4 regions of the Paenibacillus sp. J2L1-98 genome follow, and region 4 is predicted to be linked to each of the others. Evidence: a T-box and tRNA genes for the amino acid it is inferred to sense, from the RefSeq annotation. Region 4 holds a T-box; the other regions hold tRNA genes.
What was found. The T-box of region 4 lies ahead of AC0YNZ_RS00605 (arginine--tRNA ligase). A T-box ahead of a tRNA ligase gene usually reads a tRNA of that ligase, here a tRNA-Arg.

Region 1 (5,767 bases), on a different contig from region 4:
TTTGTCATCCGTAATTTTGCCGTTCTCAAGCGGCACGTTGAAATCAACGCGAACAAATACCCGTTTACCAGCTAATTCTGCTACATCACGTACACTTTTCTTATTCATCAATGAAACCTCCCGGAAAATTGTTATGGAAAGGTATAAAAATAAGACTACAAAAAAAAGAGGGGCGCTCCTTCAAAGAAGAAACGCCCCCATGATTCACGACTCCTAGAAGCCGCAAATCAAGGACTTTAGCTCCGCATGCGCGAGAGGCCAAAGTCCGTCCGCCTTCTTTGCTTACAGACCTTTGCTTGCAATGTAAGCAGCAAGATCAACTACGCGGTTCGAGTAGCCCCACTCGTTGTCGTACCAGGAAATAACTTTAACCATGTTGCCTTCAACAACCATAGTCGAAAGACCGTCGATTGTGGAGGAAGCAGGGTCGCTATTGTAGTCGCTCGAAACAAGCGGCAATTCGTTGTAGTTCAAGATGCCTTTAAGCGGGCCTTCAGAAGCCGCTTTGAAAGCAGCGTTAACTTCTTCAACCGTTACGTTAACTTTAAGCTCAGCTACAAGGTCAGTTACGGATACGTTAGGCGTAGGAACACGCATTGCCATACCGTTCAATTTACCTTTAAGCTCAGGCAATACGAGGGAAACAGCTTTCGCAGCGCCAGTAGACGAAGGAATGATGTTTTCCGCAGCAGCACGAGCACGGCGTAGGTCTTTATGAGGAACGTCAAGAACGGATTGATCGTTAGTGTAGGAGTGAGTAGTTGTCATCATACCTTTTACGATACCGAAGTTGTCGTTCAATACTTTTGCGAAAGGAGCAAGACAGTTTGTTGTGCAAGAAGCGTTGGAAATAATGGTATGTGCCGCAGGGTCGTATTTGTCTTCGTTAACGCCGATAACCACTGTAATATCTTCGTTCGTTGCTGGAGCGGAGATGATAACTTTTTTAGCGCCGCCTTGCAAGTGAAGCTCAGCTTTTTCTTTAGCTGTGAAAATACCAGTTGATTCAACTACGATTTCTACGCCAACGGATCCCCAAGGAAGGTCTGCAGGGTTGCGCTCTGCGAATACTTTGATTTCGCGTCCGTTTACGATAAGCGCGCCTTCTTTTGCTTCAACAGTACCGTCTAGTTGACCATGTGTAGTGTCATATTTCAGAAGATGTGCCAGTGTTGCAGTGTCTGTAAGATCGTTTACTGCCACGATTTGAACATCAGGATTGTTCAATGCTGCACGGAATACGTTACGACCGATGCGACCAAAACCATTAATACCAACTTTAACCATTTTTGTTTCCTCCTAAGCGTTTTTAAAAGATTAATATATATAATTCAAGATGTTTTGCTGTGGACATGGCTAGACCACTTGCAAATCATCATGATTCCTCATTGCTTGCTGCCTAATCATTCTCTTGCTCGATTAAGGCTACAATTTCCAGTGCTGCCGCTTCATCGGTAATGAGCACGTCATTGTGTCCGAAGCGCATAATCGCCGCTATAGCCTCGCCTTTGCTCTTGCCGCCGGCTATGCCTATAACAACTTCAGTTTTAACAATATCCTCGAGTCGTAACCCTACCGTCTGCATTTTGTGCACGACAGCGCCTTTGCGGTCGAAATAAAACCCGAACGACTCTGCAAGCGCACCTTCAGCTTCCATAGCATCGATGATCTCATTGTCCAGCCGTCTGCGTCTTGCCATTACGATAGCATCTCCGATTCCGTGTACAACGATGCGGGCACTGCGAATGACATCCACAACTTCCCGAATGTTAGGCTCCTGCATAATGGACGCGAACGCTTCCTCGCCTAGATGATCCGGTACGTGCAGAAGCCTGTACTGCGCTCCTGTGCGCTTCGCCATCATGGAAGCAATCGTATTGGCTTGATAATCCAGGCTCTCGCCAAGACCGCCTCTAGCCGGTACAAAAAAATTCGTCTTCAGCTGTGTGGAACTGGACAATTGATTCGACAGCTGCGCAATTGTCGTTCCGCCTGTAACCGCCACAACGTCATTAGGCTGCATGACCTTAGTGAGCACCTGACATCCAGCACGGCCCAGCTCTCGCTTCGTCTGTGCTGAGATTTCAGAATCGCCTGCTACAATAATGACCTGCGACAGTCCGTAATGGCTGCGTATCCTTTCCTCCAGCTCGGATAGTCCGAACATGGTCTTGTAGAAAGGTTCAAGCTGTTCTAATAAAAGCTTGCCTGAATCGCTAATTCGCATGCCCCCTGTATGGATCTCGAGCAGTCCTTGCGTTTTCAGAAAATCGGTCTCCGCCCGAAGCACCCGCTCCGTCATCGATAATGCCGCCGCCAACGTTCGACGTCCGATTAAATCCGATAGCATTACCTGGTGCAGAATCGAATACCGTTTCTTCATGACGTCGAGCAGATCCGGCACAAGCTGCTGCTGCAGTTCAACGATCTGACGCATCTCTCATCCTTCACTCCATCGGCCTACAGCGTATTCGGTTTAAATACACTGGACTCATTATGTCCCGCGTCTTCATTTCAAGTCCCACCTTTATTTTATCGGAAATATGTAATTGTAGCAATAGCCGTTTTTCATTTGAAAACGGTTTCCGTCACATTTTTCACAAAATTAATTTTAGAATTGCTCTTGCTTTCACAACTTCAATAACATATAATAAATTTTGCGACTATTTTCAAATATAAGAAGGCATAGGTTTCACCATATGCTGGACTTATATTTCGCCGCAAAACGTTAGCCTTGTCATTAAGGACGGCTTCAGCCGTTTAGCTTATGCGCCCGTGGTCCAATGGATATGACGCAGCCCTCCGAAGGCTGAGATCTAGGTTCGATTCCTTGCGGGCGCGCCACAACACTTTTTAACTGCATAAGCATGCAACACCTATCATGATACATACTAACCGTTCCTATACACTGGAACGGTTTTTTTATTTCAATTAGCGGACTCGTTTGACTATCTTTGACTTTTGACTTTTCATCCGTTATTATGAGAATACGATTTAACCATTCATTGTTTTGAGGAGGGGGCTTACGTTGGATATGAATTTCGTTCCTATGGTTATTGAGCAAAACAATCGGGGTGAGCGTGCGTATGACATTTACTCTCGCCTATTGAAAGATCGCATTATTTTTCTAGGATCCGGTGTAAATGACGTGGTGGCCAACTCCATCATCGCTCAAATGCTCTTCTTGGCTGCAGACGATCCTGAGAAAGACATTTCACTTTATATTAACAGCCCAGGCGGTTCGATCACGGCAGGCATGGCTATCTACGATACGATGCAATACATTAAACCGGACGTGTCCACAATTTGTGTCGGCATGGCCGCTTCCATGGGTGCTTTCCTGCTAACTGCAGGCGCTATAGGTAAACGATACGCGCTTCCAAACAGCGAAGTAATGATTCACCAGCCGCTCGGCGGCGCAGAAGGTCAAGCGAGCGATATCGCCATTCGCGCGAAACGCATCCTTAATATGCGTGACAAGCTGAACGGCATTTTGGCAGAGCGCAGCGGACAGCCGCTTGAGCGCATCGAGAAAGATACCGACCGCGATTACTTCATGAGCGCGGAAGAAGCGAGAACATACGGTCTTGTCGATAAGGTTATTGAGAAGCTGGCATAAACGCTTATAGAAGCTTAAAGTAAAAAAGAGCAGGCCGGAGAACAACTCCGGGCCTGCTCTTTTTTTGCCTCATCATCAAACACTTATACGCCTCTCACACAAAAAAAAGAGCTGCCGCCGCAAGCTCATATGCGAACCTGCGTGACTTCTCCCCTTCTGCATTATTGGTTTTCCAGCTCTTCTTTGCTTACCAAAGCGACTAAAGCGTTTACAGCCTGTTCTGCGTCCGAACCCTCTGCACTTATGGATACTTCAGTGCCAGAACTGATTGCTAAGCTCATTATACCCATAATGGATTTAGCATTCACTTTTTTGTCGTCTTTCTCTACAAATACCTCGGAGGAAAATTTGTTCGCTTCTTGTACGAATAATGCTGCAGGTCTTGCATGAAGTCCCGTCTTAAGACGAACTACTACCGGAAGCCTTGTCATGGAAACCATACCCCCTATATTTTACTCAATCATTAGCATGCGGCACTAGCGTTAACGGCTCTATTTGCCGTCTTCTGGCTGCAAAAGCTCGTTTTCCGGGTAAAGATAAGCCTCGTACAAGGTGAGACTCATACGTTCTTATCTTTTTAAATAAATTCACCTTGAATTATTATATCATTATACCAGCTGATGCACTAGGATGAAAGCTCACACACCGCGGATTTTTTCAGCAAGCTCGTCAATTTTGCGCAAACGGTGATTTACGCCTGATTTACTGACCTTGCCTCCCAGCATTTCGCCAACCTCTGTCAGATTCATATCGGGATGCTGCAGCCTAATTTCGGCAACCTCCTTCAATTTATCAGGCAGACTATCCAGCCCTACTTCACGCTGCAGCAGCTTAATGTTCTCGATCTGACGAACAGCCGCTCCGATCGTTTTATTCAGATTAGCCGTTTCGCAATTGACGATCCGGTTTACTGAATTACGCATGTCGCGCATAATTCGGACATCCTCAAACTTGAACAAAGCTTGATGCGCACCGATAATATTGAGAAGCTCGATAATTTTCTCGCCCTCTTTGATGTAGAAGATAAAACCCTTTTTCCGTTCAATGCATCTGGCGTTTAAATCAAATTTGTTCGCAAGGTCAACGAGCGCCTCGCAATGCTCTTGATACATCGAGGAAATTTCCAGATGATAAGAAGAGCCTTCCGGATTGTTGACGGAACCGCCTGCAAGGAAAGCGCCGCGCAAATACGAACGTTTGCAGCAGGGCTTTCGTACGATATCCTTGTCGATGCCAAGGTTGAACATAAAGCCTTCGGATACAATTTTAAGCTCGCTCAATATTTCCTGTACCCCCGCCGGGATACGGACGATATAGACATTATTTTTTTTGAGTCTCATCTTTTTGCGGACAAGCAGCTCAACGTGCACCTCATAATGCTTTTTGAGCAGGGAATAAATTCTTCTGGCAATCGCTGCATTCTCCGTTGAGATGTCCAAAACGACTTTGCGGCTGGATACGCTAACCGAACCATTCATCCGTATGAGCGCGGATAGCTCCGCTCTCTCACAACAGCCGTCCGCTTCAATTAATGTTAGCTCCTTCTTCGTTTGCGCCGCAAATGACATTATGTATCACCTCTTTCGTAACATCCAATTCTCAACTAATTTATATATATGATGGCTTAAACGTTCGGCATCATGCCGCAAAAAAGTACGGAATAAAACAAGACGGTCCGCAATTACCTCATAACCCTTTTGGGTCACCGCGTCCAAATCCAGATGAACCGCTTTCGCACCCATCTCTGCGTATTTGCTTTCGATTTGCGGCGGAATCTCGCCATCGTTCACGATCACGTAATCAAATAAATGATGGCCGATATGAGCATGAATCGCGTCCAAATGATCTCCTACCGAATAGTTATCAGTCTCTCCAGGCTGCGTCATAACATTACAAACAAACAGCTTTACCGCTTCCGAATCCACTATCGCATTCGCAAGCTTCGGAACTAACAGATTCGGAATAATGCTTGTATATAAGCTGCCGGGTCCAATCAAAATGGCGTCCGCCTGCTCAATCGCTTCGACCGCCTCCTGCAGCGGCTCCACATTGGTCGGCTCCAAAAACACCCGCTTAATTACCTTGCCCGCTTTCGGAATCATTGATTCCCCGGTGACAATCGATCCGTCGGCCATTTCCGCTTTAAGC
Region 2 (5,767 bases), on a different contig from region 4:
CGAAATCCTTGATCATGTAGTCCGTTTCAGAAACGATCATCGGCTCAGGAATTTCAACTTCCGCTGCTGCAGTAGCTTTATCAACAACTGCTGTTTCGCGAGCTTGCTCAGCTTCTTGGTCTTTGCGCACTTTCAGTTTGCTTACGAGATCCTGCTTGTACTCTTCAAGCGTATCGAACTCGCTAACGTCTTTGGCAAACTCATCGTCAAGAGCTGGAAGCGTTTTGCGTTTGATTTCGTGCAGCTTCACTTTGAACACAGCAGGCTTGCCTGCAAGATGCTCTGCGTGGTAGCTTTCAGGGAACGTTACTTCAACGTCCTTGAAATCGCCGATTTGCATGCCGACAACTTGCGCCTCGAAGCCTGGGATGAAGGAATTCGAACCAAGCTCAAGCGAATAACGCTCGCTTGCTCCGCCTTCGAATTGTTCGCCGTCTACATAACCGTCGAAATCGATAACCGTGATGTCGCCGTTCTCTGCAGCGCCTTCTTCAATAACAGAAAGCTCAGCATGACGCTGCTGCAAACGCTCCAGCTCAGCTGCAACTTCCTCTTCCGTCACTTCGGATGCGACCGCTTCAACTTCCAAACCTTTGTAATCGCCAAGCGTTACTTCAGGCTTAACAATAACTTTTGCTTTGAATTTGAAAATTTCGCCTTTTGCGAACTGCTCAACATCAATCTCAGGACGGTCAACCGGCTCAAGATTATGTTCTTTCACTGCATCGGAATATGCATCCGGCAGCAGAATGTCAATTGCATCCTGGTACAGGCTCTCAATTCCAAAACGGGATTCGAAAATGCCGCGCGGCACTTTACCTTTACGGAATCCAGGTACGTTTACTTTTTGAACCACTTTCTTAAATGCCTGATCAAGAGCACCAGCGACTTTCTCCGCTTCTACCTCCACGTCGATTGACACGATGTTCTTGTCTATTTTTTCCCATGTTGCTTTCATTTTATGCCTTCCCCTCCGAAAAATGCTCATGCATCTCTAGTTATCACGTTTCATAAACCATTCTATTATAAACAAGCTGGGCCAGATTATCAAGACTCTGGTTCGTCTTCCCGTGATTGCTGCAGGACAGCAACCTGTCTTAATGCTTTGCACGCTTGTTCATAACGGAATCTTAGTCCTTCGGTAATGCCGTATGTATCACGAATATCGTCATCGTTCGCCGAGCCGTAAACGGTTAGGAGCAGCGTCAAATGCAGTGCAGCCGCAAAGTAATCAACCGTATCCTCGTCTTCCCTCAGCATCCAATGATAAGCTGCCGTACCATACAAAAACTGTAAACTTTCCTTCCATAACTCTCTGGCAAAATGCGGCAATGTTGGATCATCAACCTCAGCGACCTGCTCCGTCCGCTCTAAAATCCGATTAACCGGCGAAGGGAAATCATCCATTGAAAGAGGCGTAGCTTCCAGTATGAGCTCTACGGTCTCCCCCAATCTCTCCAGGGCTAGCGGTCCGGTGGCGCCTCGCTTGCGCAAGCATTGGAGCGCCTTAAATTGAACGACAGGATGTGCCTGGCTAGTTACCAGCCATTTCTTGATGGAATCATTCATATCAGGAGATTGGATATAAACAGCGCGTTCAAGGGCAAGTATTTGCTGATCGATCATCGGATGATTTTGCATGATGTAGAGCACTTGATTCACATAAGCCTCATCCTGGTCGGGAGGATTTAGAAGCTGCTCGCGCATTGTCGCCTCGTCGTCCTCCTTCTCTTGCTTGGCTAAAATAAATCCCGTACCGTCTTCACCATTTCCGTCTTCGGGAAAGGCCATGTCGAGCCATGTCAGAAGACTGTCCCACTCTTCATAATGGCGCGCATCCTCGCCCTGGCATTGCAGCAAAAAGCGCAGCAATTCCTTGGCCTCCCCGTATTGCTCCGCTTCTAGCATACGGGTTAACTGTACCTGATAATGGTCCAGCATGCTAGGGAACAAATAAACGTTATCCTTGTTGTCGCCTTGTGTGTCGTTGGGAGTTGTAATGATAACACCGCCTTATGGTCACGCCGTTTGATCATTCATTCAATCTTGCGTCCAATTATACCATGTACAAACAAAAGAAAAAACAAATGAAGTATGCCAACAACTCATAAACCGTATTTTAGATGAAATAAACTAATAAATTAAAAATGTGCTTGCAATAATACAATACCATGTGTTATATTATTTCTTGTGTCCCGGTAGCTCAGCTGGATAGAGCAACGCCCTTCTAAGGCGTCGGTCGGGAGTTCGAATCTCTTCCGGGACGCCATTTATTTTTCACAAACAAAGCTATTGTTAATACATAAACCTCCTTCAATCATTAAATTCGAAGGAGGTTTTTTTCGTCTAGTTAAGATCTGTCCGGGTGCTATATATAATATCACATTTATCTCCAAACCATCCGCTAAGCAAGAAAAGGCGGAACGCTCCCAGTGCTTCATCGGGGTTAGTTGAACGAAAACAGACTGTCCGGCAGTACTAGCTGAAATTAGGTTCATTTCGTCGGACTAATCCGCAGCAGGTTTGAGCAAAGCCCGATTTAAGTTTATATCATCGCATTAATTGCTTATTTTTGAGTGACGAAAGAAAAAATAATGGGTTTAGTTTCGCAAATCGAACTATTCGGTCATGCCAACTTTACATCGCTCAATTAAGTTCACGGAATGTAATTAAATCAAATGTGCCAGCTTGTTTGACGGCTATTTCACACTCTTCGGTCTTCCAGCTAATGATACAAGGCTCTATCTACGCCTTAAAAGGGCTGTCTCAGGTCAATGACCTTATGAGACAGCCCTTTTCGCCTTGCCGGCTTACCGGCTTACAATCGCTTCCATCGGAACGGGGATATGCCCGTAATTAGGCTTCGCGCCCCCTGCTGCCCCGCACCATTGCACAGCGTTGGCAATAACCCGCATCACATCCGCATTGTGATAAGTTGGATAGGTTTCATGGCCCGGCCGGAAATAGAACACCTTTCCTTGCCCTCTAAAGTAGGTGCAGCCGCTGCGGAACACTTCTCCGCCTTCAAACCAGCTGACGAATACGAGCTCATCGGGAGTAGGGATATCAAAATGCTCGCCGTACATCTCTTCCTGCTCAAGCTCGATGTATTCACCGATTCCGGCTGCGATCGGATGCGCCGGGTTCACGACCCAAAGCCGTTCCTTCTCGTCCGCCTCGCGCCATTTCAATGCGCAGCTGGTACCCATGAGCTTTTTAAATATTTTCGAATAATGACCGGAATGAAGAACGATAAGTCCCATGCCCTGCAGAACGCGTTCATGCACCTTCTCAACAATTCGGTCATCTACCTCGTCATGCGCCATATGCCCCCACCAGATCAATACATCCGTATTGTTCAATGTCTGCTCATCAAGCCCATGCTGCGGTTCATCCAGCGTCGCGCCTTTCGTATCGCAGCCGTAGTCCGCCAAGGAACGTGCGATAACTGCATGAATGCCTTCCGGATATATGGCCTTAGCTTTTTCATTCGTCCGTTCATGACGATATTCGTTCCATACGGTAACGCGAGTTTTCATCTATCTTTCTCCTCCTGCTGATGCGAGTTGATTGGACCGGAATTGCTCTAAGGATACTGTCCGTTTGTTTATTGCAGCCTGATAAATAGCTTCAAGCACTTCTTGATTAGCATAGCCGTCTTCAATCGTAGGAAGCTCCTCGCGTACATGGCCGCGCACCATATCGAAGAAATCCTGCATCTGGGTGAGCTCGTATCGGGACGGCACCCTCTGCACTTCTGTCACAACGGAGGCTTGATGCTCCTCATTGGGGTGTATCCATGTTAATTCATTCCCCCGCTCACAGCCTACCGATATCGTTCCCAACTCGCCGTAAATCGTCAATTCAAGCTGGTTTCCTGAACCGTATGCATTTCTTGACGTTTGGAACACCCCTGTTACCTGCGAATCAAGCGTCGCCAGAAAACCGGTGAAATCATCTACATCTACCGTACCCTCAGCACCTGCAGCAGGGTCGCGCCGGTTTGTAATAAATGTCTTCATATGTGCCGACACTTCATCAAATTCACCAATCATAAACCGGGCCGCATCGACCATATGGGAGCCGAGATCGGCGAGTGCGCCGGTTCCCGTAATTTCGCTGCGATAGCGCCAATTCATCGGCGTATCGTAAACCGGAACCCCCCATGACTGTAAATATTGGACGAAAACATGCCTGATCTGTCCCAGCTTTCCTTGCTTAATCAAATCACGTGCATAGCGGAAGGAAGGCACATAGCGATAGGAGAAGCCAACCATTGATGGAATGGGATTAGCAAGATATAGCTGATTCAGCTCGCAGGCTTCTTCGTATGTGCGGGTGAAAGGCTTCTCCGTCATAATGGCTTTGCCCTGCTGCAGACAGCATTTCACGATCCCGAAATGAACATCATTCGGCGTAATGGATAGTACGGCATCCACCTCTTCGCAAGCGATCAAATCCGAATATTGATTAAATCTGCGCTCAGCCGGGATGCCTAATTTGTCGCCGGCCCGGTTTACAGCCTCACTTACCGAATCACATAGAGCGGTAATGCGCACCCCTTCCAAGCGGGACATGTTTTCCATATGCGAATTTGCCATGCCGCCCATTCCGATAATGCCAACTCTTATTTCTTTCATATGATTTCTCTCCATTTCCGGTATAAGTGCTATTTGTTGTTTGCTTTCGCCCAAATGTCCAGCTGTCTTTGCTTCTCCGCAATAATTTTATCCATCCCTGCCGCTTTCATTTTCTCAATGAATACGGGAATATGCTCTTCAGGATCGACAGATCCGGTTACAATGACGTTTTTGTATTCTTTCTCCACGTTGCTGGTCGCCGCAATCTCCGTTTTGACAGGCTCCGCGTTAAATGTAAATCCTAATGCGCGGGATTTCTCGGCGCTCTCGTTATAGTCCAAATACGCTTGCCATTTGTTCGGATCCTCATTCGCCCAAATATGAATCAATGGAAGATTGCCAAGCATCCAGTTTCGAGAAGGCGGGTAGCCGGTATTGCTGCCATCTACACCTACTGGAAAATCAATGATGTTATCCGATTTTTTGACATAATGCGTGCCTTCAATCCCGTTAATGAGCAGATTCATAAGATCGCTGTCTGTAAATAAGAGATTAACGAACATCATTGCCCGCTCCGGATTTTTTGAGGTGCGCGAAATCGCAAGCACGGCACTGGTTGCATCCGTTGTGCTCGTAAACGGCGACATTAACTGAATTTCCACCAACTCTGTCCCTTGCGAACGGGAGTTTTCCAGATTGGAGCCCGGCTTGAACGAACCGGTTTGGGCAAACGCTTTGCCTGAGCCTAAAGCTTTGCCGACATCTTGCAGCGTAGCCGCATCTTTATTGATGTAGCCTGCCAGATACCATTTACGCATCAGCTTTGCGTATTCCATATATTTCGGATCTTCGATTTTACTAATGACTTTCAGCCCTTCGCCGGTGCGGACAAGCTCTCCCGGACCGTCGCCCAGCAAATCGTAATAACCGTAATCAAGGATGGCCGCGTTCGGGGAAGCCCCTCCGTTCACGATAAACGGCGTGACGCCCGGTTCATTGTCTTTAATGGTTTTCAGCAGCGGCTCCAAATCCGCCAATTCTTTTACTGTCGACAGGTCGAACTTATATTTGTCCACCAGATCCTTGCGCAATATCAAGCCTTTGTCAGCCGCAAATTCCTTGTTAGCAACCATTCCGTACAATTTGCCGTCTACTTTGGCAGCATTGACGATTTCCGGATCGATTGT
Region 3 (5,767 bases), on a different contig from region 4:
CGACAAACTTTGCCGGAAACGCTGAACAGCGCCGACCGCTGCAAGGTGCTGCCGGATGAGGCGGATTCGAAGTCACTGCGCGTGACGATAGATGCAGCCGGTCATCAAATGTATTCGTTTGATTTTAAAGTTACTTATGTGGATAGCCGCGAAGTGAGGGTTGAGCTTATTGACGTCGAGAAGGACAAGATATCCGTCGATGAGCGAGGCGACATCATACAGCAGCTGATACAGGATTACACCAGACATTTGCATGAATGTGCACAAGCGCTTCATCGTTTGACGCACGCGTAGAGGAGACAACCACTTATGACGAAAGCAAAAGGAACTGCCGATAAAAATTTATCGAATGTCGTTGATGCTCTAGACATCGAACCGGTCAATAGCCATCAGGCACAGCAGCTGCAGCAGGACAAAAATGACCGGCGCAATCAAGACGCTATAAATCATGATAACCCGGCTGATTTAGAGCATCAAAAGAATTAACGGTTGCTTAAATACAAAATGGAATAGACAAAGGAAGGGTTCTAAATGGCTAAATCAAAAGCTTTTCCAGTGCCGGAAAGCAATCAGCAGCGCAATAGGTCGAAGCGTGACAACGGCGGCGGGCAGCAGGCGCCGCTATCCGGTTCTAAGAAGACGAAGCAGCATAATCACGTGAGTCATAATAACCCGGATGGCTCTTAAAAATTAATTCGATGGCGCCAAAAATGTATAGATCAAAATTCCCGTTTCAGTTCGCTGAACGGGAATTTTTGGTTATAACTTCTAAAAGCTGTTTTTTTAGTATAGAATGGAGGTGCTTATAAAAAGATAGGGGAGGTACTTATTGCATGAAAAAGGTACATAAAATAACGGTTCTTTTGCTAGCTGTTATTTTGGTCGTCATTGCAGGCTGCAGCTCTGCAAAACCGCCGAAGGAAGCTTTGCAAGCAGCTATGACGAAGATCGCAGGTGCGGACTCATATGTAGTTAAAATGTCATTAGGTTTGGATGAGCTGGAAATTCCGCAGGATGCAGCTATGCAGGGTGATCCGGCTGCAACAGCGGCGATCGTAGGCATGATTAAGGATGCGACAATTTCAGTCAATGCTGTTTATCAGAAGGACCCGATGCGTACGGATATGAATATGGAGATCGTACTGCCGGGCGATATGGAAATGAAACTGACCGTACCAATGATCATGACAGAGGAAACGCTGTATGTGAAAATACCGCAAATTCCGATGCTGCCGCTGCCTGAGACCGTTACAGGCAAGTTCATCAAGATTGATCTGAAGGAGCTTGCGAAGCAGCAGGGCGCGGCTGAGATCGATCTGGATGCGCAGCAGAAGCTTGGCAAGGAGCTTGGAGACATACTGCTTAAGCATTTTGACGAGAAGACTTACTTCAGCGAGCCTAAGGCGGAGGAGGCTGGTCTGCCAGCCGATTTGAAAGCTGATCAAGTCGTTGCATTCGAAATCAACGCAGACAACTATCCAAAAACGGTAGAAACCGTTATTAACCAGGTGCTGCCTGAAGTGCTTGAAGTGCTGCTTGCGAATGAAGAATCGCTTAAGTCGCTGCAGCTAGAGAAGGCTGATATCGAGAAGTTTAAGACGGATCTTGAGACAAACAAAACAGAAATACTGGATACGCTCAAAAATAATGTCAAAGTAAACACGCTGACATTTACCGGCGCTATTACAGATGGCTACCTCTCTTACCAAGCAGGCAAAATAAATGTTGAAGCATCGGATAAAGAGAGCGGTCAGAAGATGAAGCTTGGCGTTCATTATGACGTAACTTATTCCGATATTGATAAAGCTCCAAAGTTCGAGAATGAAATTCCGGCTGACGCTATTACGCTGGATGAGCTGACAAAGTTGTTCCAACAGCCGGTTGGACTATAAGAAACCCATTTAGAAGCCGCTCCTGACTGTCAGGGGCGGCTTCTGCTTCGGGTGGTGACAAAAGTGGTTTCCCAGGCGATAGCTGCGCCAGCAGGCAATGGATCAGTTGGATCGCCAGCACGCGCTTCCGAAGAAATATACTTCGCAGCTGTAAAACAGAAAGGCGCCGGAACTGGCCAGTTCCGGCGCCTTTCTGTTTTATTTGAAAAAACGAATCGTTAACGGATAACGGTAGCTGTTCCCTTCGGATGCGCGAATGGAACCGATAATGGTGAATACGAGCCAGAAAATAAATAAAAGCGGTGTAGTTACAAAGCCGATGAGTACGAATATGAGCAGGCTGGAAATGATGGTGTAGATGGTATTACTGATCTGGAAGTTAAGCGATTCCTTGCCGTGCATATCCACGTAGCTGGATTGGTCCTTCTTCATGAGCCAGATGATAAGCGGGCCGAGAATGTTGCCAAACGGAATAATTAATCCGCTGAAAGCGAGCAGATGGGAAAGCATTCCGTACGTTTTCTCTTCTTTATGAAGCCCGAAAGGTTGATTCATTATATATTGCCTCCTTATGATAAGAACAGCCGACTAAAGTGACTTATGTAGTTATACGTTAGAAGGGCTGAAAGATATGCATAAATTTATCAATGAACAGCTTGGCTGCATAATGCGAATAAGATGGTCTGTAATGGGGCTTAGATGCGGCAGTCGTAAGGTGCAAAATCATTCCGAGAATTAAGCTCAAAAAGAGCCTTGTTAATTGACAAGGCTCAGGGAAGTATTTAATAGATGAGCTAAGTAACAACAAAAACATCAAGCTGCCGTATGTTGCGGTCAACAGACGAGTAAAGAAATGGCGCGCCCGAGAGGGCTCGAACCTCCCACCTAACGTTTAGGAAACGTTTGCTCTATCCGGATGAGCTACGGACGCGCAGCAATACTAATTATAGCATGTGTGCTTTAAAGTAAGCAAGATCAACGATTATTGAATGAAACAAATGCAATTTTTGTCGATAACACTGGCATTTCTTGTCTGAATAGCAGGATTTAGCGTGCAGGAGAGCGAATAATTGTAAAGGTTATGAGCTCGTACGGCTGGAGGAGTGCCCTGCATGCAAGAAAACTTCAATGAATCCCACTCTTATAAATTAGATTTATCGCCTGAGCAAATGCTCAAAGTGATCTTCGAATATACAGCAAAAATAGCTAATGAAATAAAGCTGGAGTCCGTACTTATTTTAATGGCGAACATGGGCCGGGAAATGGTCGTTGCCGACCGCTGCACGGTCTGGCTTATCGACGCTGCGCGTCATGAGCTGTTTACGGCAGTCGCTCACGGTGTGGGAGAAATTCGAATCCCTTACGGAAGCGGGCTAGTGGGAAGCGCGATCAGCTCTGGACAACCGATTTTTATAGACGATGCTTATGAGGATCCCAGACATAATCCAGATAGCGACAGAAAGACCGGCTACCGGACGAAGTCGATTATGACCATCCCTTTTTGCAATAATCAGGGAGAAGTGATCGGGGCTTATCAAGCTATTAATAAATTGACAGAAAAACAGACGTTCTCGACGAAGGATATGGAGTACCTATCGCTTGCCGCATCGTACTCGGGTAAATCTTTGGAATCGATCATGCTGCATGAGGAAATACTCGAAACGCAAAAAGAGATTATTATGGCAATGGGTAAAATTGGCGAGGGCCGTTCGAAGGAAACGGGTAATCATGTTAAGCGGGTCGCCCAATATTCCTATATTTTAGCGTTAGGATTAGGCATGTGTAAGTCGGAGGCAGACATGCTGCGCAGCGCTTCACCTATGCATGATATCGGTAAGGTAGCTATACCTGATGCCGTTTTGCAAAAGCCGGGAAAGCTAACGGCTGATGAGTTTGAGCAGATGAAGGGACATGCCGATATCGGTTACCAGCTATTGCGAAATTCCAAGAGGCAGCTTCTGCAGGCTGCGGCAATTGTCGCTTTGCATCATCATGAGAAATGGGACGGATCGGGGTACCCGCAAGGGCTTGCAGGCGAGGACATTCATATCTACGGGCGCATTACCGCGCTTGCAGATGTATTCGATGCATTAGGCAGCTCAAGGGTGTATAAAGCGGCCTGGGAGCTGGAACGGATATTGGCCCTTATTAAGGAAGAACGGGGGCGGCATTTTGACCCGCAAGTGGTGGATGTGTTTTTTGAGCAGCTGCCGCAAATTCTTGAAGCAAGAGACCGGGATGCCGATATGCTTGAAATTGAATAGAGTTGTTGGTTAGATCTCGTAGGAGAAATGTTTCGGGTCTTTTAGGGATGAATAAGCAAAGACACAAAAAATCCGGAGATCAGTATCTCCGGATTTTTTGTGCAGTGTCATAAGCGAATCGCGCATGCTGCGCTATAATGAAACCTCGAACCATAGCTTGCCGTCCGGATATGCGCTTGCTTCCAGAGGCTTCGTGCAGGCATTTGGATAGCGTGCTGCTATAAATTCAAGCTCGACTTCTGACAGCCGCAATTCTCTGAGCCGTATGCCCCCTTCGAAGGAAACGGTCAAAAATTGTTTGAATGCTTCCGTCTCATGGGCCGTCATGCCGAGCCTCCTTTTGCGCTTTCGTCTTTATTTCGTGATGGACTGCTTGCCGGACAGCTCGATAGACTTTTGAACAAGCACGGCCATTGCGTCTACACAATATTTCGAGACCTCGTTTTGAATTGGAATGATTGATAATTCGGTACATGCGATGATTACGCACTGGCATTGATCATGGATCAGAAGATGATTGATGATGCCTTCAAACTCGGATGGTTCTACCGGTAAATTGCGTTTAACCTTGTTGTAGATGATGTCCATCACATGCTCTTGAATCGAGTCGTTAGGCTCGTGAAGCTGCATATTGTACTGAGTACAGCCTTTGCGGTATACACCGCTGCTAACGGTCCCATTTGTAGCTAAAATACCGATTTTGCAATGCTCTCCGTAGGTGTTGTAGATCTCTTTCAAAGTCTCATCCACCATGTTAATGATGTTGATGCTCGTCATCTTCTGCATATCGTTGTAGAAATAATGCGACGTATTGCAAGGGATTGCGATATTCGACACGCCCGCTGCTTCAAGCAGCTTTAAATCCTTCGCAACCGCTTCAAGAAACACTTCGCCTCTGCCCGCCAATATAACTTCCGTTCGATCGGGTAAAGTGGCGTGATTAAGGACAACTATATTAATATGCTCCTGATCGCGGTCTGCTGCGGTCTGTTCGATAACCATGTCGAAAAATACGGATGTTGCTTTCGGGCCCATCCCGCCTATGACGCCTAAGCTTTTAGCTTCCATTGTTCAACCTACTTTTGATGAAGTGTTTAATTGAAATGATTCATTTTGAGCTTAACATGATTTCCCTAACGATCTCCGCTTCATTAAAAGGAATTTCCGTTTTGCCGATAATTTGCGACGTTTCATGGCCTTTGCCGGCGATCAGGATAACGTCGTCTTTTCTGCTGATTTCAATGGCAAAGGCAATCGCGTCTCTCCGGTCGACAATAGCCTCATAGTCGCCATTATGCGCTTCGATGCCTTCGACAATTTCCCGGATAATAAGCGTATTATCCTGCTCCTTCGGATTATCCGAGGTGATAACGGAAAAATCGGCAAACTTTGCGGCAACCTTGGCCATCGCTCTGCGCTTCTCTATACCCGACTCCCCATCAGACGCATATACTCCGAATACGAGAATGATTTTGCCCTTAGCAAAAGGCCGGATCGTCGTCAATGCCTTCTCTAGGCTATCCTCTGTATGCGCGAAATCGACGATAATTTTGGTGTCTTCATCTTGATAAACGACCTCTAGACGCCCTTTAATGCCATCGACAGCCGCAA
Region 4 (5,767 bases):
CGATTTTGAAGGAAAGCGATACAACTTTGATTGGTATAAGCAGCGCTTATGTAATCGGGTTTTGTCGCTTTTTTTGTTATGCAGGTGCTGCGATCGGTTGAATGATAAACTGCGTTTGTCTATTCTATTGATTTTACAATCTATTAGGTAAAATGATATGTTTCGGTTATACTCAGGTTGAAAGCTTTGATAAAATGCTTACCAGTTTACATGGTTACTCAGCATCTGATTTCAAACGAAATCAGGTGCTTTTTTATTTGATTTTTGATTGGAAAGCGGGCTGCATATGAGAATTAATAAATATATAAGCGAAACAGGCTTTTGTTCCAGAAGGGAAACGGACCGCTTAATAAGCGCCCGAAGAATTACAATTAATCATGTGATTTGTTTGCCGGGGGCTTCCGTAGCGCCAGAAGACGTTGTTCTTATTGACGGACATGCAATAGCAAGCAAAGGGGAAGCCGTTTATATTGCGCTTAATAAACCGGTTGGCATAACTTGTACAGCAGCAAAGCATGTTACAGGTAATATTATTGACTTTATAAACCATCCCTCCCGGATTTTTGCGATCGGCAGATTGGATAAAGCATCAGAGGGATTAATACTATTAACGAATGACGGAGATATCGTAAACAAAATGATGCGCTCGGAGAACGGTCATGAGAAAGAATACTTGGTGAAAGTGGATAAACCGGTCACATCCCAATTTCTTCAGGAAATGTCGAACGGCGTAGATATTTTGAACACTAGAACCAAGCCATGCGCTGCTATTATGCATAGTGAATATGAGTTCCGGATCATTCTGACTGAAGGTCTTAATCTGCAAATTCGGAGAATGTGCAAGGCTCTCGGTTTTAGAGTTCTAAGACTCGAACGCATAAGAATTATGAATATTACCTTGGACGGTTTAGAAAAAGGGGAATGGAAAGACCTTACCGCAGGCCAGTTACAGAGGCTGTTCGCTCAGCTTAATTAAACAAGTTATATAGTTGCGTTCATATGCGGTGTGTTCATTCCAATATGGACATTGACGTACCTTCGCGATACAATGCATGTGAATGAATAAACAACAAGCAAAGCTTGAAGGGATGAAAAATATGTATCCGGAAATAACGACAGCCGAGCTGGAGAACCAGCTGAAAGAAGGCAAATCCTTAAACCTCGTTGATGTTCGTGAGCCAGACGAATGGCAGGCTGGCCATATCAAGGAAGCACGCAGCATTCCGCTTTCTGAGCTTCAAGAGCGCATCAATGAGCTTCAGCAGGGCGATCAAGAAATCATACTCATCTGCCGCAGCGGCGGACGCAGCGGCAAAGCCTGCGACTTCCTGCAAGCCCAAGGCTATAAAGTTGTCAACGTAACCGGCGGCATGCTCCAATGGCCAGGCGAAGTTACATACGGCGAATAAACGGGATGATCAATCCCTGCACAAAGCGATATTTTGAAAAAAGTCCTTCTGAGGGCTTTTTTTTATCCGGTCCCATAGGAAAACCCGGCAATGGATAATGGAAATAAAGTCGGCTGCACAATAAAAACCTGCGGCTTTTTGATGTGGACGATCATCCTAATTTAATAAATTCGCTTATTGGATCATAAAAAAGAGTATAAGGATGCAGCTGCTTACAGCTTGTTATGGGGGTTAGATGTTAGTTGGATATATTTTTAACGACATTTAGGTTAATCTAAAAAGCATATTGGTTTCAGGGAAAACAGTTCAAGCTGCGTCGTAAATGAAGTGAAGGATTGGGTGATAGCAATGATCATAATCAAGACGAAGGACGAAATTTTGAAAATGAAAAAAGCGGGCGAGATTTTAGCGGCCTGTCACCGGGAGCTGCGGACATTCATTCGCGCCGGTATTACGACACTGGAAATCGATCAATTTGTTGAAACCTTTTTACAAAATAATGGAGCAATACCGGAACAAAAAGGGTATCACGGATATCCGTTTGCTACTTGTACTTCGGTTAATGATGTTATATGTCACGGTTTTCCTAGTCAGACGCTGTTAGTGGAAGGAGATATCGTGACGGTCGATATGGTTGTCAACCTGGATGGCTGGCTGGCGGATTCGGCATGGTCGTATGCGATCGGGAATGTGTCGGAAAAATCGCAGAAGCTGCTCGATGTTACGAAGGAATCGCTCTATAGAGGCATTGAACAGGCCGTTGTGGGAAATAGAATCGGCGACATTTCGCATGCTATTCAAGTTTTTGCTGAGTCGCAAGGGTTCTCGGTCGTGAGAGATTTTATTGGACACGGCATCGGCCAGGAAATGCATGAGGAGCCTCAAGTGCCCCATTATGGACCTCCGCATAAAGGAACGCGTTTAAAGGCTGGAATGGTACTGACAATCGAACCGATGTTAAATACGGGGAAATATCATAGCAAAATCGATCAAGACGGCTGGACGGCCAGAACGGTTGACGGCGGCTTATCGGCCCAATATGAGCACACGATTGCCATTACAGAAGATGGTCCGGTCATCCTGACGGAGCAGTAGGCTTGCATGCAAAACGGTCTTATATTCCATCTTGACATGGCCATTCGTATCCTGTATAAATACATTTAAGCAATCAATTGGATATAAATAACATTAGTGATTGGGACAGTAGTCTATGACGGATAGTTGCAGCGAGCCGGGTCAGTGGAAGCCGGTACGGATGTCTTAGATGAAGCGGGCCCAGGAAATGGTTTGCCGAACCGAACGTGCAGCAGTAGGCAAATCCGGTCATAGACCGTTATGAAAACGAGGGGCCAAGCCGGAATTAAGCTTGGCACTTAGAGTGGTACCACGGGATCTTTACGGCTCTCGTCTCTTATTTTAGAGACGGGGGCCTTTTTTTATTTTAGCCGAATGGAGGAGACTTTAATGATTCATGAACAAATCATAGCGGCCATTGAAGAAATAACGCAGGACCTTCTATCGGGGCAGAAGCTGGTGCGACCAGAAAATTTAAAGATCGCGGTCGAGCATCCCGTTAGTCTTGAGCATGGCGATTACAGCAGCAGCATCGCTATGCAGCTTGCAAAGTTATTGAAGCGTGCGCCATCGCAAATCGCAAGTGAATTCAAACAAAAGCTGCTTGCTCATTCAGGCATTGCCGCTTCGGTCGGAAAAATTGAGGTCGCGCCTCCAGGCTTTCTTAACTTTTTTGTAAATTGGACCTGGTGGGCGGAGGCATCGGCTCAGCCGGCGTATTTCAGCATGCAATCCGGCAATAAAGTGCTCATCGAGCATACGTCGATCAATCCGAATAAATCGGCTCATATCGGTCACTTGCGCAATTCCTGCATAGGCGACACATTAGCCCGAATGCTGAGAAGGACAGGTCATGAAGTAGAGGTGCATAACTATATCGATGACTTGGGCAATCAGTTAGCAGATACAGTGGTAGGCATTCTGAATACGACGACGGAGCAGCCTTATGACCGTTTTGGCGATTTTTGCTGGGAGACGTATGCCAAAATCAATAAAGCGTACAAGGAGCAGCCAGAAATGCTCAAGCAGCGTACAAGTGTGCTAACCATGCTGGAGGAGGGCCATTCCAATGTTGGATGGATGGGCCTGCTCATTGCGGAACGGATCGTACGCGAGCATATCGAGGAAATGAAGCGGTTCGGCATCACTTACGATGTTCTCGTGTGGGAAAGCAGCATTGTAAGGGAGGGCTTTTGGTCAAGGGCGTTTGCGCTTCTGCAGACGACAGAAATATTCCGTCTGGAAGACGAAGGAAAGCTGAAGGGCTGCTATGTGCTGAAGCAGCCGGCAGCCGAGGGCGAGCCGGATGAGCAATCGGAGTTTCAAGCCGATAAAGTACTCGTTCGCTCGAATGGCATTCTGACCTATACCGCCAAGGACATCGCTTATCACCTCTGGAAGTTTGGTTTGCTCGATCAAGATTTTCGCTACAAAAAGTTTGCGGATCGCCTATGGTCCACCCATTCAGGCGGTGTGAGGAAGAAAATAGGCCGCGCCGATATGGTCATTAATGTGATTGATCAGCGGCAGGAATATCCGCAGGCGATGGTCAAGCAGGCGCTGCTCGCCCTAGGCTATCAGAAGCAAGCAGAGCAGCTCCGGCATGTCAGCTATGGCGTCGTGTCGCTTAGTCAAGGCATAGCAAAGGGTCTCGGCATCGATACATCCGACGGCAAACATGCCTACGCTATGTCGGGCAGACAAGGGATCGGCATCAAAATTGCTGATTTTTTGGAACGAATGGAACAAATCATCGATGCGAAACGTTCCCGCAAAGCCGGTTTAGCGAGTCATGTGATAGCGGCCGCATCTATCCGTTACTATTTGCTGCGTTACCATCTGCAGACGGAGGTTGTATTTGATCTCGATCAGGCGACGGAGATATCCGGGAATACCGGTGTTTATTTGCTTTATTCCTATGCGCGCTCCAGCAGCATTTTGAAGAGGACCGGAGTGTCTGATTCACCCCCGCATGATTTATTGGCGTTCAATGAGCTGGGGGCTCAGGAACGAAGTCTGCTTCGACAGCTTGCTTATTGGCCTGAGACCCTTCAAGCAGCTGTCAAGGAGCTGGCTCCGCATCAATTGTGCTCGTATGTTTATGAGCTTTCTGCTTTATTTAATCACTTCTATGCAGCCTGTCCGATTCTTAAAGCAGAAGGACAGGCGAAGTGCTTGCGCATATGGCTTACCGGGCGTTATAAACAAACGATGCAGGATGCGCTGGAAATATTGGGCATACCCGCTCCGAACAGGATGTAGCCGCATGTTCCATTCATGCAATTCGATTGCCTGTCATATAGATAAACGCAGAGGTACAGGCATTTGGACGGCAATGAATGGAAGGCGGGTGCTTTAGTTGAAGCATGCAGCTCAGAATGATGAGTCGGAACGGGATATTACGATAGATTTTGCGGTGCATGGTATGAGCTGCTCAGCTTGCGCAGCGAGGATCGAGAAGGCAGTCGGCAAAATGGATGGCGTACAGTTGGCGGCGGTCAGTTTTCCGCTTCGAACAGCATGGGTTCAGTTTAAGCCGGAATTGCTCGGTTCTAAACAAATAGCCGAGCGGGTAAAGCAGCTGGGATTTGTGGCGCTCCTGAATGAGACGGCAGAGGCAGGACTGCATAAAGAGCATAAATCGCTTAAGCTAAGGCTCGCCGTATCGGCTGTGCTAACGCTGCCGCTATTAACCGGTATGGTACAGCATATTCCTCTGCTGGAGCCATGGCTTGCCAGCTTGCCGGCGTGGTTAACGCTGCCATGGCTGCAGCTTGCGCTCGCTTCGATCATACAGTTTGTGATTGGACTTCCCTTTTATTTTGGCGCCTATCATGCGGTGCGCGAGCGGAGCGCGAATATGGATGTACTGGTTGTGATCGGCACGACCGCTGCTTATTTGTACAGCCATTATGCCGTATTTCAGAACGGCTTGCTAAGTCCGGTTTCAGCTTCTGCTGCTCATGCCCCGCCGCTATATTTCGAAACCTCCGCTGTCGTGATTACGGCCGTGCTGCTTGGAAAATATATTGAAGTCTCGGCTTCGCTCCGGGCGCAGCACGGAGCGGACGGCTATGGCAAGCTGCAGAGCCAAACAGCTGCGGTTGAACGGGCTGGGGAAATTGTTCGCATGAAGACGGAGTTTGTTCGAGAAGGCGACATCGTGATCGTTGAGGCAGGCGAGGTTGTGCCGGTCGACGGTATCGTATGCGGCGGTCAGTCGGCAGCGGATGAATCCCTGCTTACTGGAGAAAGCTTGCCGATTGCTAAGCGAGAGGGCGATC

Region 1: it has a tRNA-Arg gene. The T-box ahead of AC0YNZ_RS00605 (arginine--tRNA ligase) is inferred to sense a tRNA for this amino acid. The anticodon was not compared.
Region 2: it has a tRNA-Arg gene. The T-box ahead of AC0YNZ_RS00605 (arginine--tRNA ligase) is inferred to sense a tRNA for this amino acid. The anticodon was not compared.
Region 3: it has a tRNA-Arg gene. The T-box ahead of AC0YNZ_RS00605 (arginine--tRNA ligase) is inferred to sense a tRNA for this amino acid. The anticodon was not compared.

The regions. Positions count from the first base shown of each region.
Region 1 covers NZ_JBWDNW010000011.1:151,673-157,439, forward strand. The annotation lists gene AC0YNZ_RS19775 (phosphoglycerate kinase) at 1-108, opposite strand, end outside; gene gap (type I glyceraldehyde-3-phosphate dehydrogenase) at 283-1,287, opposite strand; gene AC0YNZ_RS19785 (sugar-binding transcriptional regulator) at 1,400-2,437, opposite strand; tRNA gene AC0YNZ_RS19790 (tRNA-Arg) at 2,770-2,844, shown strand; gene clpP (ATP-dependent Clp endopeptidase proteolytic subunit ClpP) at 3,035-3,619, shown strand; gene AC0YNZ_RS19800 (HPr family phosphocarrier protein) at 3,781-4,050, opposite strand; gene whiA (DNA-binding protein WhiA) at 4,258-5,187, opposite strand; gene AC0YNZ_RS19810 (gluconeogenesis factor YvcK family protein) at 5,194-5,767, opposite strand, start outside.
Region 2 covers NZ_JBWDNW010000004.1:301,698-307,464, reverse strand. The annotation lists gene tig (trigger factor) at 1-958, opposite strand, end outside; gene AC0YNZ_RS11590 (hypothetical protein) at 1,048-1,953, opposite strand; tRNA gene AC0YNZ_RS11585 (tRNA-Arg) at 2,193-2,269, shown strand; gene AC0YNZ_RS11580 (ThuA domain-containing protein) at 2,811-3,539, opposite strand; gene AC0YNZ_RS11575 (Gfo/Idh/MocA family protein) at 3,540-4,640, opposite strand; gene AC0YNZ_RS11570 (ABC transporter substrate-binding protein) at 4,670-5,767, opposite strand, start outside.
Region 3 covers NZ_JBWDNW010000030.1:47,245-53,011, reverse strand. The annotation lists gene AC0YNZ_RS28855 (hypothetical protein) at 1-294, shown strand, start outside; gene AC0YNZ_RS28850 (hypothetical protein) at 310-486, shown strand; gene AC0YNZ_RS28845 (small acid-soluble spore protein P) at 532-687, shown strand; gene AC0YNZ_RS28840 (hypothetical protein) at 834-1,892, shown strand; gene AC0YNZ_RS28835 (DUF4870 domain-containing protein) at 2,091-2,447, opposite strand; tRNA gene AC0YNZ_RS28830 (tRNA-Arg) at 2,747-2,823, opposite strand; gene AC0YNZ_RS28825 (HD domain-containing phosphohydrolase) at 3,005-4,156, shown strand; gene AC0YNZ_RS28820 (hypothetical protein) at 4,289-4,483, opposite strand; gene AC0YNZ_RS28815 (aspartate/glutamate racemase family protein) at 4,511-5,224, opposite strand; gene AC0YNZ_RS28810 (UDP-N-acetylmuramoyl-L-alanyl-D-glutamate--2,6-diaminopimelate ligase) at 5,265-5,767, opposite strand, start outside.
Region 4 covers NZ_JBWDNW010000001.1:125,001-130,767, reverse strand. The annotation lists gene AC0YNZ_RS00620 (pseudouridine synthase) at 287-976, shown strand; gene AC0YNZ_RS00615 (rhodanese-like domain-containing protein) at 1,059-1,409, shown strand; gene map (type I methionyl aminopeptidase) at 1,758-2,504, shown strand; T-box leader at 2,592-2,824, shown strand; gene AC0YNZ_RS00605 (arginine--tRNA ligase) at 2,874-4,745, shown strand; gene AC0YNZ_RS00600 (heavy metal translocating P-type ATPase) at 4,843-5,767, shown strand, end outside.